Regions from separate parts of the Nonomuraea sp. NPDC050663 genome, predicted to be linked through region 1. Evidence: predicted binding sites of a transcription regulator. Region 1 holds the regulator's gene; each other region holds the start of a gene.
The links. Region 1 encodes HrcA, which represses chaperone genes, less so after heat shock. Its sites were predicted from a motif close to TTGGCACTCTCNNNNNGAGAGTGCCAA; they were not measured.

Region 1 (3,206 bases):
TCCAGCCGCATCGGGGTCTCGACGTTCACGTGGATGAGCAGGTCGCCGCGCCCCGACTCCGACAGCCGCTGCACGCCGCGGCCGTACATGGTGATCACCTGTCCGGACTGCGTGCCTGGCCGTACGTCGACCTCCTCGGGACCGTCGAGGGTCTCGATGGTGAGCGAGGTGCCGAGCGCCGCCGCGGTCATCGGGATCTGGACGGTGCAGTGCAGGTCGTCGCCGCGGCGTTCGAAGATCTCGTGGGGCCGCTCGACGATCTCGAGGAACAGGTCGCCGGGAGGGCCGCCGCCGGGGCCGACCTCGCCCTCGCCGGCGAGCTGGATGTGGGTGCCGTCCTCGACGCCCGCGGGGATGCGGACCTTGATCGTACGGCGGGTGCGGACCCGGCCGTCGCCGGCGCACTCCTGGCACGGATGGCGGATGATGCTGCCGAATCCGGAGCACTGGGGGCACGGCCGCGAGGTCATGACCTGGCCCAGGAAGGAGCGGGTGACCTGCTGGATCTCGCCGCGCCCGTTGCACATGTCGCAGGTGTCGGGGTGGGTGCCGGGGGCGGTGCCCGCGCCGGAGCAGACCTCGCACACCACGGCGGTGTCGACGTGGAGCTCGCGGGTGGTGCCGAACGCCGACTCCTTCAGGTCGAGCTCGACCCGGATGGTGGCGTTGCGCCCGCGCCTGGCGCGCGAGCGGGGGCCGCGCGAGCCGCCGCCGGTGCCGAAGAAGGCGTCCATGATGTCGCTGAACGGGAAGCCGGCGCCGAAGCCGCCCGCGCCCGCCGCCGCGCCCTGGAAGGGGTCGGCGCCCAGGTCGTACATCTGGCGCTTGTTCGGGTCGGACAGGACCTCGTAGGCCTGCGTGATCTCCTTGAACCGCTCCTGGGTCGTGGGGTCCGGGTTCACGTCAGGGTGCAGCTCACGGGCAAGACGGCGGTAGGCCTTCTTGATCTCGTCCTGACTGGCGTCACGCCGTACCCCGAGGGTGGCGTAGTAGTCGCTGTTTGCCACTTATCGACCTCTTATGAAGCAGCCAGGATCTGGCTGACGTAGCGAGCCACGGCGCGCACGGCGCCCATCGTGACGGGATAGTCCATGCGGGTGGGGCCGAGAACGCCCAGCCGGGCGAGCTGCCTGTCGCCTGAACCATAGCCGGTAGCCACGATGGATGTGCCGCGGAGGCCGCTGTAGGGGTTTTCTGATCCGATGCGCACGGTCAGCGCCGCGGGCGTGTCGGGCGATGTCTCGCCGAGCAGCCGCATGAGCACGACCTGTTCTTCGAGGGCCTCCAGCACGTCGCGCAGCCCGCTGCTGAAGTCGGCGCCCGCCAGGTTGGCCGCACCGGCGAAGACGATCTTCTCGTCATGCCGTTCGACCAGGGTCTCCAGGAGGACGGAGAGGATGGTGGCCGCCATGGGCCGGTCTTCGACGGGGACCCGCTCGGGCAGGTCGGCCACCAGCTCGGGGACGCTGGCCAGACCGCATCCGTCGAGACAGGCGTTGAGCACGGCGCGCAGGTGCGCGATCCGCGCGTCGTCGGCGACCTCGTGCAGCTCGATGACCCGCTGCTCGACCCGGCCGGTGTTGGTGATGAGCACCAGCATGACCCGGCGCTCGCTCAACGGCACCAGCTCGACGTGGCGGACCGTGGAACGGGTCAGGGTGGGGTACTGCACCACGGCGACCTGCCTGGTCAGCTGCGCGAGCAGCCGCACGGTGCGGGTGACCACGTCGTCGAGGTCGACCGCCCCCACCAGGAAGGTCTCGATGGCCCGGCGCTCGGCCGACGACAGCGGCTTGACCTGCGAGAGCCGGTCGACGAAGAGCCGGTAGCCCTTGTCGGTCGGCACCCGGCCCGCGCTGGTGTGGGGCTGGGCGATGTAGCCCTGCTCCTCCAGCACCGCCATGTCGTTGCGGATCGTGGCCGGGGAGACGTTGAGGTTGTGACGCTCGGCCAGCGCCTTGGAGCCCACCGGTTCGTTGGTGGACACGTAATCTTCGACTATGGCGCGGAGCACTGCGAGCTTCCTGTCGTCGAGCACGTGCTCACCTCCTGTGTTGCTCTTCGGAAAACGTCAGATCTGGCACTCTGTGTTCCCGAGTGCCAAGTGTACGGCTCTCGCCTGCAAGGTGCGATAACCCGAGGTGGCGGACGATCGGCGGGGAGGTCAGACTGCTGACTATGACAGCCGACTCCCCGACCCCGCCCGACGACCCGACCAGGCGCGTGTCCAGGGACGATCTGCCCCCTGCTCCCCCGCCCTGGCAGCAGCCCGGCCCGTATTCCCCACCGCCTCAGGGGCTGCCCCAGTACGCGCAACAGCCGCCTTCCTACCCCTATCCGCCGACCCAGTACGGCCCGCCGCAGCAGTGGGCGCAGCAGCCGCCGCCTCCCGCGCCCAGGATCCGCCCGTCGTTGTGGTGGGTGGGCGGCGCGTGGGCGATCGCCGTCGTCTGCGCGGCCGTCGGGGTGGGCCTGTTCTTCTCCGGCGTGGTCAGCGGCATCACCAACGCGGCGCCGAGCCGTACCTTCGTCGCCGGCGAGACCGCCACCGTCCGCCTCGACCCGGCGCAGGAGGCGGTGCTGTATTACAGCGGGCCCAGCACCGACTACTCCTGCAAGAGCCTCGGCGAGGCCAGGCTGGAGCGGGCCGGCGGCTCGCAGACCATCACCGTCAACGGGCTGACCTGGGAGCGCCTGGGCACGATCACCGTGCCGTCGGCGGGCGACTACCAGTTCCAGTGCACCGCCGGCCAGGAACAGAGCGCCGCCCGGTTCGGCATCGGCGCTCCGCTGGCGGGTGTCGTGTCGGGGACCGGCGTGATGCTGATCCTGTGCGGCGCGGGCCTGGCCGTCGGCCTCGCCACCACGATCTTGGTGGTCGTACGGCGGCGCGCCGCGCGCAGGCGTTTGCTACCGTCCCGGATGTGAGTCGCTACGACGGAGACGTGCTCGCGGGAAACTGGCGCCGGCCGATGAAGGGCAAGATCCCCCAGGTTCCCGCCGAGCTCGACCTGGTGGTCGAAGACGCCGAGAGCGGGTTCTGCGGTGCGATCGTGGCCTGCGACAAGGAGGCCGTCACGCTCGAAGACCGCTTCGGCAAACGCCGGCTCTTCCCGCTGGCGCCCGCGGCCTTCCTGCTGGAGGGCAAGACCGTGACACTGGTCCGCCCCGCCGCGCAGCCGCAGAAGGGGGCGCTGCGCAGCGCG
Region 2 (3,206 bases), on a different contig from region 1:
ATCTCCTTGGCGACGTGGATCAGGGCGGAGCCACCGCCGGAGACGATGCCCTCCTCGATCGCGGCGCGGGTCGCGGAGATGGCGTCCTCGAGACGGTGCTTCTTCTCCTTGAGCTCGACCTCGGTGGCCGCGCCCACACGGAGCACGCACACGCCGCCGGCGAGCTTGGCCAGGCGCTCCTGGAGCTTCTCGCGGTCCCAGTCGGAGTCGCTCTGCTCGATGGCGAGCTTGATCTCGCGGACGCGGTCCTCGATCGCCTTGGCGTCACCGGCGCCGTCGACGACGGTCGTGGTGTCCTTGGTGACGACGACACGGCGGGCGGTGCCCAGCACCTCGAGGCCGACGTGCTCCAGCTTGAGGCCGATCTCCTCGGAGACGACGGTGCCGCCGGTGAGGATGGCCATGTCCTGCAGCATCGCCTTGCGGCGGTCGCCGAAGCCCGGCGCCTTGACGGCGACGGAGGTGAAGGTGCCGCGGATCTTGTTGGTCACCAGGACGGCCAGGGCCTCGCCCTCGACGTCCTCGGCCACCACGACGAGCGGCTTCTTGGTCTGGGCGACCTTCTCCAGCAGCGGCAGGAAGTCGGCGATGGAGCCGATCTTGCTCTGCGTGAGCAGGATGTAGGCGTCCTCGAGGACGGCCTCCATGCGGTCGGGGTCGGTGACCATGTAGGCCGACAGGTAGCCCTTGTCGAACTGCAGGCCCTCGGTGAACTCGAGCTCCATGCCCATGGCGTTGGACTCTTCGACGGTCAGCACGCCGTCCTTGCCCACCTTGTCGAACGCCTCGGCGATGAGCTCGCCGATCTTGGCGTCCTGGGCGGAGATGGTGGCGACGCTGGCGATCGACTTCTTGTCCTCGACCGGCTTGGCGGAGGCCAGCAGCTTCTCGCTGATGCTCTTGGCGGCCTTGTCGATGCCCCGCTTGAGGTCCATCGGGTTGGCGCCGGCGGCGACGTTGCGCAGGCCTTCCTTGACCATGGCCTGGGCCAGGACGGTCGCGGTGGTGGTGCCGTCACCCGCGATGTCGTTGGTCTTGGTGGCGACTTCCTTGGCGAGCTGGGCGCCGAGGTTCTCGTAGCGGCCCTCGAGCTCGATCTCGCGGGCGATGGTGACACCGTCGTTGGTGATGGTCGGCGCACCGAACTTCTTGTCGATGACCACGTTGCGGCCGCGCGGGCCCAGGGTCACCTTGACGGCGTCCGCGAGTGCGTTGACGCCCCGCTCAAGTGCGCGGCGGGCGCCCTCGTCGAACTCCAGAATCTTCGGCATTGCAGATAAGTCCTCTCCAGGCGTCGAAAGCCCCGGGCGCTAGAGCGACCCGGGGCCCGACATATCCGACTTACTTCTCGATGATGGCGAGAACGTCGCGGGCGGAGAGCACCAGGTACTCCTCGCCGCCGTACTTGACCTCGGTGCCGCCGTACTTGCTGTAGAGGACGATGTCGCCCTCCTTGACGTCAAGCGGAATCCGCTTGTCGCCGTCCTCATCCCAGTTGCCCGGGCCCACAGCGAGGACCTTGCCCTCCTGCGGCTTCTCCTTGGCGGTGTCAGGGATGACAAGCCCGGAAGCGGTCGTCTGCTCAGCCTCAAGCGGCTGAACCACGATGCGGTCGCCGAGCGGCTTAACGGGAACCTTGGTGGCGGTCGTCACGATCGGACCTCCCCTTCAGATTTGACTGATCTAGAAGAGGCGACCAGCGGCCTGCCGTCGCGGGTGTCAGACCTGCCTCGTCGCTTTATTGGCACTCTCAAGGGGAGAGTGCCAACAGGAAACATATGCAAGAGGGGCTTGACAGTCAACACGAACGGCTTCAGGCCGTGTACGAGCCTTCTTCCAGGTCGGACAGGATGCCAGGCCGGTTCGGGTGCCATCCGAGGGTGGTGCGTGTTCGCGCGGAGCTGACACGCTGGCTCAGCGCGAGCGCTTCGGCGAACGCGGCGCCCACGACCTGGGCCGCCTCGGAGACCGGCCAGGGCCGGGGATCCGGCGCGATCGCACCGGCCACCACGTCCAGGGAGACCGCCTCGCTCACCCCATGGAACACCTGACCGGAAGCCTTATGTTCCACTGCGGCCACAATCAGGTCCACCAGATCGTCGACGTGCACGAACGACCAGGTCGGCACCCGCCCGTCCGCGCTCACGTAGACGCCGTGACCACGCTCGGCCGCCCAGGCCCTGAGCAGCGCGGGGATGCCCTGTCCCCGCCCGTGCACCACGCCGGGGCGGATCACCGAGCCGCCGCCGTCGAGCACCAGCCGCTCCACCGTCGGCCGGTAGCCGACGATCGCGATCGGGTTCACGGGGCTGTCCTCGGCGCCGTCCTCGGTGTCGCCCAGGACCCAGACCCCGCTGACGTAGTGCACCCGGCCCAGCTTCCCGATCGTGGCCACGTCGGTCGGCTCGTCGCCGGTGAGCTGCCCGGCGTGCACGATCGCGTCGAACTCCTCCGACGGAAGGCTCGCCGGGTCACCCAGATCCCCCACCCGCTCCTCGTACGGCACGCGGCCCGCCTGCCGTACGAGGGCCACCACCTGGTGCCCGCGTCCCGCCAGCCGCTCGGCCACCACCGAGCCGATGTATCCCGTCGCGCCCACAACCAAGATCTTCATGACCCAACCTTTCGACATCGAATCTTTCGACGTCGCAGACGTTAGCCCTTCCCATCGAAAAGTTCAACCTCGAAATGTTTGGTATCGTCGCACCATGCGTGACGCAGTCGACGGCATCAGCGACCAGTGGGCCCAGGCCCTCCCCGACCTGGACGTCACCCCCATGCACGTGGTCGGCCGCCTCTCCCGCGCCTCCCGCCTGCTGGAGCGCGGCATCAAGGAACACCTCGCCACCCGCGACCTGGAGCCCTGGGAGTTCGACTCCCTGCTGACGCTCCTGCGCAGCAACCCCGAGCACACCATGTGCATGAAGGACGTCACCGCGGCCATGCTCGTCAGCCCCGCGACGCTCACCAATCGCATGGACCGCCTGGTCGAGCGCGGCCTCGTCACCCGCTCCCAGGCGCCGGGCAACCGCCGCATGGTCCTGGTCACCCTCACCGACGAGGGCGCCCGCCTGGCCACCGAGATCGTCTACAGCCACGTCGACAACGAGCAGCGCATGCTCGCCGCCCTCGACCCGGCCGAGCAGGACCTGCTGGCCGGACTCCTGCGCAAGCTCCTGCACTCCCTGGGCGACGGCTGAGGTTCC
Region 3 (3,206 bases), on a different contig from region 1:
CTGCTTGAGCGGGATCCGCAGGCGCTGCTGGTCGCCGAGATCGACGGCGAGACGGTGGGCACGCTCATCGCCGGATGGGACGGCTGGCGCGCCCACCTCTACCGGCTGGCCGTCCACCCCGGGCACCGGCGCAAGGGCATCGGCTCGCGGCTCATCAAGGCGGCCGAGGAGCGTTTCGCGCGGTTCGGCGCCTTCCGCGCGGACGCCATGGTGCTGCACGACAACGACCTGGCCCGCCACGCGTGGAAGGCCGCCGGCTACGCCGTCCAGCCGGAGTGGGGCCGCTGGGTCAAGCCGCTGGCCCCGTGAGAACGCCGAAGGGCGGTTCCCCGCCGGGGAACCGCCCTTCAACGTGTCAGCTGGACTTAGAAGTCCATGTCTCCGCCGCCGGGCATGCCGCCAGGAGCAGCCGGGGTCTTCTCCGGCTTCTCGGCGATGACAGCCTCGGTGGTCAGGAACAGCGCCGCGATGGAGGCGGCGTTCTGCAGCGCGGAGCGCGTCACCTTCGCCGGGTCGATGATGCCCGAGTCGAACATGTTGACGTACTCGCCGGTCGCGGCGTTGAGGCCCTCACCCGGGGTCAGGTTGCGGACCTTCTCCACCACGACGCCGCCCTCGAGGCCGGCGTTGACGGCGATCTGCTTCAGCGGCTCCTCGAGAGCCTTGCGCACGATCGCGGCACCGGTGGCCTCGTCACCCTGGAGCTCGAGCTTGTCGAACGCCTTGGCGCCGGCCTGGATCAGCGCCACGCCACCGCCGGGGACGATGCCCTCCTCGACGGCCGCCTTCGCGTTGCGAACGGCGTCCTCGATGCGGTGCTTGCGCTCCTTGAGCTCGACCTCGGTCGCGGCACCCGCCTTGATGACGGCGACGCCACCGGCGAGCTTGGCCAGGCGCTCCTGGAGCTTCTCGCGGTCGTAGTCGGAGTCGGTGCGCTCGATCTCGTTGCGGATCTCGTTGACCCGGCCGGAGATCTGGTCGGCGTCACCGGCGCCGTCGACGATGGTGGTCTCGTCCTTGGTCACGACGACCTTGCGGGCGCGGCCCAGCAGGTCGAGCGTGGCGGACTCGAGCTTGAGGCCGACCTCCTCGGCGATGACCTGACCACCGGTGAGGGTGGCGATGTCGCCGAGCATGGCCTTGCGGCGGTCGCCGAAGCCGGGAGCCTTGACGGCGACCGACTTGAACAGGCCGCGGATCTTGTTGACGACCAGGGTGGCCAGAGCCTCGCCCTCGATGTCCTCAGCGATGATCAGCAGCGGCTTGCCCGACTGGACGACCTTGTCGAGCAGGGGCAGCAGGTCCTTGTTGGCCGAGACCTTGCTGTTGACGATCAGGATGTAGGGGTCCTCGAGGACGGCCTCCATCCGGTCGGGGTCGGTCACGAAGTAACCCGAGACGTAACCCTTGTCGAAGCGCATGCCCTCGGTGAGCTCGAGCTCGAGGCCGAAGGTGTTGCTCTCCTCGACGGTGATGACGCCTTCCTTGCCGACCTTGTCCATCGCCTCGGCGATGAGCGCGCCGATCTCGGGGTCGGCGGCGGAGATGGAGGCGGTCGAAGCGATCTGCTCCTTGGTCTCCACGTCCTTGGCCAGCTTGGAGAGCTCCTCGCTGACGCGCTCGACGGCGGCCTCGATGCCCTTCTTCAGGCCCATCGGGTTGGCGCCGGCGGCAACGTTGCGCAGACCCTCGCGTACGAGAGCCTGGGCGAGCACGGTGGCGGTGGTGGTGCCGTCACCCGCGACGTCGTCGGTCTTCTTGGCGACTTCCTTGACGAGCTCGGCCCCGATCTTCTCGTACGGGTCCTCGAGCTCGATCTCCTTGGCGATGGACACACCGTCGTTGGTGATCGTGGGGGCGCCCCACTTCTTCTCCAGAACGACGTTGCGGCCCTTCGGGCCAAGGGTCACCTTGACGGCGTCAGCGAGTTGGTTCATGCCGCGCTCGAGACCGCGCCGGGCGTCCTCGTCAAACGCGATCATCTTGGCTGCCATAAGGCTAGACCTCCCAGATGAGGGTGGCTTGCAAATGGGACCGAGCCGAAGCCCGCGACGGCATATAGGTCTGCAACTCCATGCGGCAGACCCCATCGTCCCGATCCGATTATTGGCACTCTAGTAGCTAGAGTGCCAACGACTGTTTAGCACTCTACCCGGTCGAGTGCAAGCCAGCGAACCAATGGCCCAGTTCAGCGGGTGTTCACCAGCTCGAGAATCTCCGGCCGGAGGAAGGCCTGCGCTTCGGCGTACGGCACGGCGACCCAGCGGATGTCGGCGCACTGGGGGATCTCTCCGCGCCAGCCCACCAGGACGTTGTCGGCGGTGAAGACCAGGGCCGAGGTCGGGACGAACCTGCAGGCGCCCTCGATGGGGTGCGTCGGCCTGCGGACGAGCTCGCCCAGCCGGGCGAGGCCGACCTTGAACAGCTGCCTGGGCGTGAACACCTGGCCGGTGGTGAGGTCGACGGTGATCCCGGCGGGGAACTTGAACGCCGCGCCGTGAGGGAAGACCGGGTCGCTGACGTCCATGGCTGCCGACAGGATCCGCGGACCCTTCAGCCCGATCTCGACGGTCAGCCCCTGGTTCATCTCGACGCCCTCGACGCCCTGCTTCTTGTAGCGCCGCGTGTAGCGGGCCTGCGCCTGCTCCAGGGGCGCGTGCAGGGCGCGGTTGACCGTCTCCTGGAGCACGGGGTCGGCCAGCCCGGACACGGTCAGATACTCCGCGCCCGCGGCCGAGTAGCCGGACACGCGCGGGCCGTCGCCCACGCGTTTGACCGTCACCTGGAGCTCGGCCGGTTTCTGCGCCGCCTTCTTCTTGACCGGGGTGCTGGGACCGAGCAGGTACGCCAGCACCGTGAACACGGCGGCGACCGCTACGACAGCAGGCAGGATCCACTTGGGCACGGCGTGGAACGCTAGCCCAATCCGTCACGTTTTGCCCACCGGGAAACGAATACGAGTGAAGGCCAAAGGCCGGGTCATGGAAAGTGGCCCGGCCCCTGAGCCCGGGAGGGGCGTTCGCATCACGCGAACCGCCGACTGTTGGTGTCAGACTGCCCGGACAGACTCGGCCTGGGGGCCCTTCTGTCCCTGCGTGATCTCGAACTCGACCCGCTGGCCCTGCTCGAGAGACCGATAGCCGTCCATCATGATCGCTGAGTAATGGACGAAGACATCCTTACCACCGTCTACCGCGATGAAGCCG

Region 2: a site for HrcA is predicted at 1,742-1,768, ahead of groES (co-chaperone GroES). Genes of this name have one in related genera too.
Region 3: a site for HrcA is predicted at 2,107-2,133, ahead of groL (chaperonin GroEL). Genes of this name have one in related genera too.

Annotation. Positions count from the first base shown of each region.
Region 1 is NZ_JBITGL010000002.1:251,941-255,146, reverse strand. Features, by position in the region: gene dnaJ (molecular chaperone DnaJ) at 1-1,007, opposite strand, end outside; gene hrcA (heat-inducible transcriptional repressor HrcA) at 1,019-2,038, opposite strand; gene ACIBH1_RS05805 (hypothetical protein) at 2,179-2,928, shown strand; gene ACIBH1_RS05800 (DUF3097 domain-containing protein) at 2,973-3,206, shown strand, end outside.
Region 2 is NZ_JBITGL010000001.1:261,039-264,244, reverse strand. Features, by position in the region: gene groL (chaperonin GroEL) at 1-1,271, opposite strand, end outside; gene groES (co-chaperone GroES) at 1,342-1,656, opposite strand; gene ACIBH1_RS01425 (NAD-dependent epimerase/dehydratase family protein) at 1,814-2,614, opposite strand; gene ACIBH1_RS01420 (MarR family winged helix-turn-helix transcriptional regulator) at 2,709-3,200, shown strand.
Region 3 is NZ_JBITGL010000011.1:30,428-33,633, reverse strand. Features, by position in the region: gene ACIBH1_RS30665 (GNAT family N-acetyltransferase) at 1-309, shown strand, start outside; gene groL (chaperonin GroEL) at 366-1,994, opposite strand; gene ACIBH1_RS30655 (hypothetical protein) at 2,189-2,905, opposite strand; gene ACIBH1_RS30650 (cold-shock protein) at 3,050-3,206, opposite strand, start outside.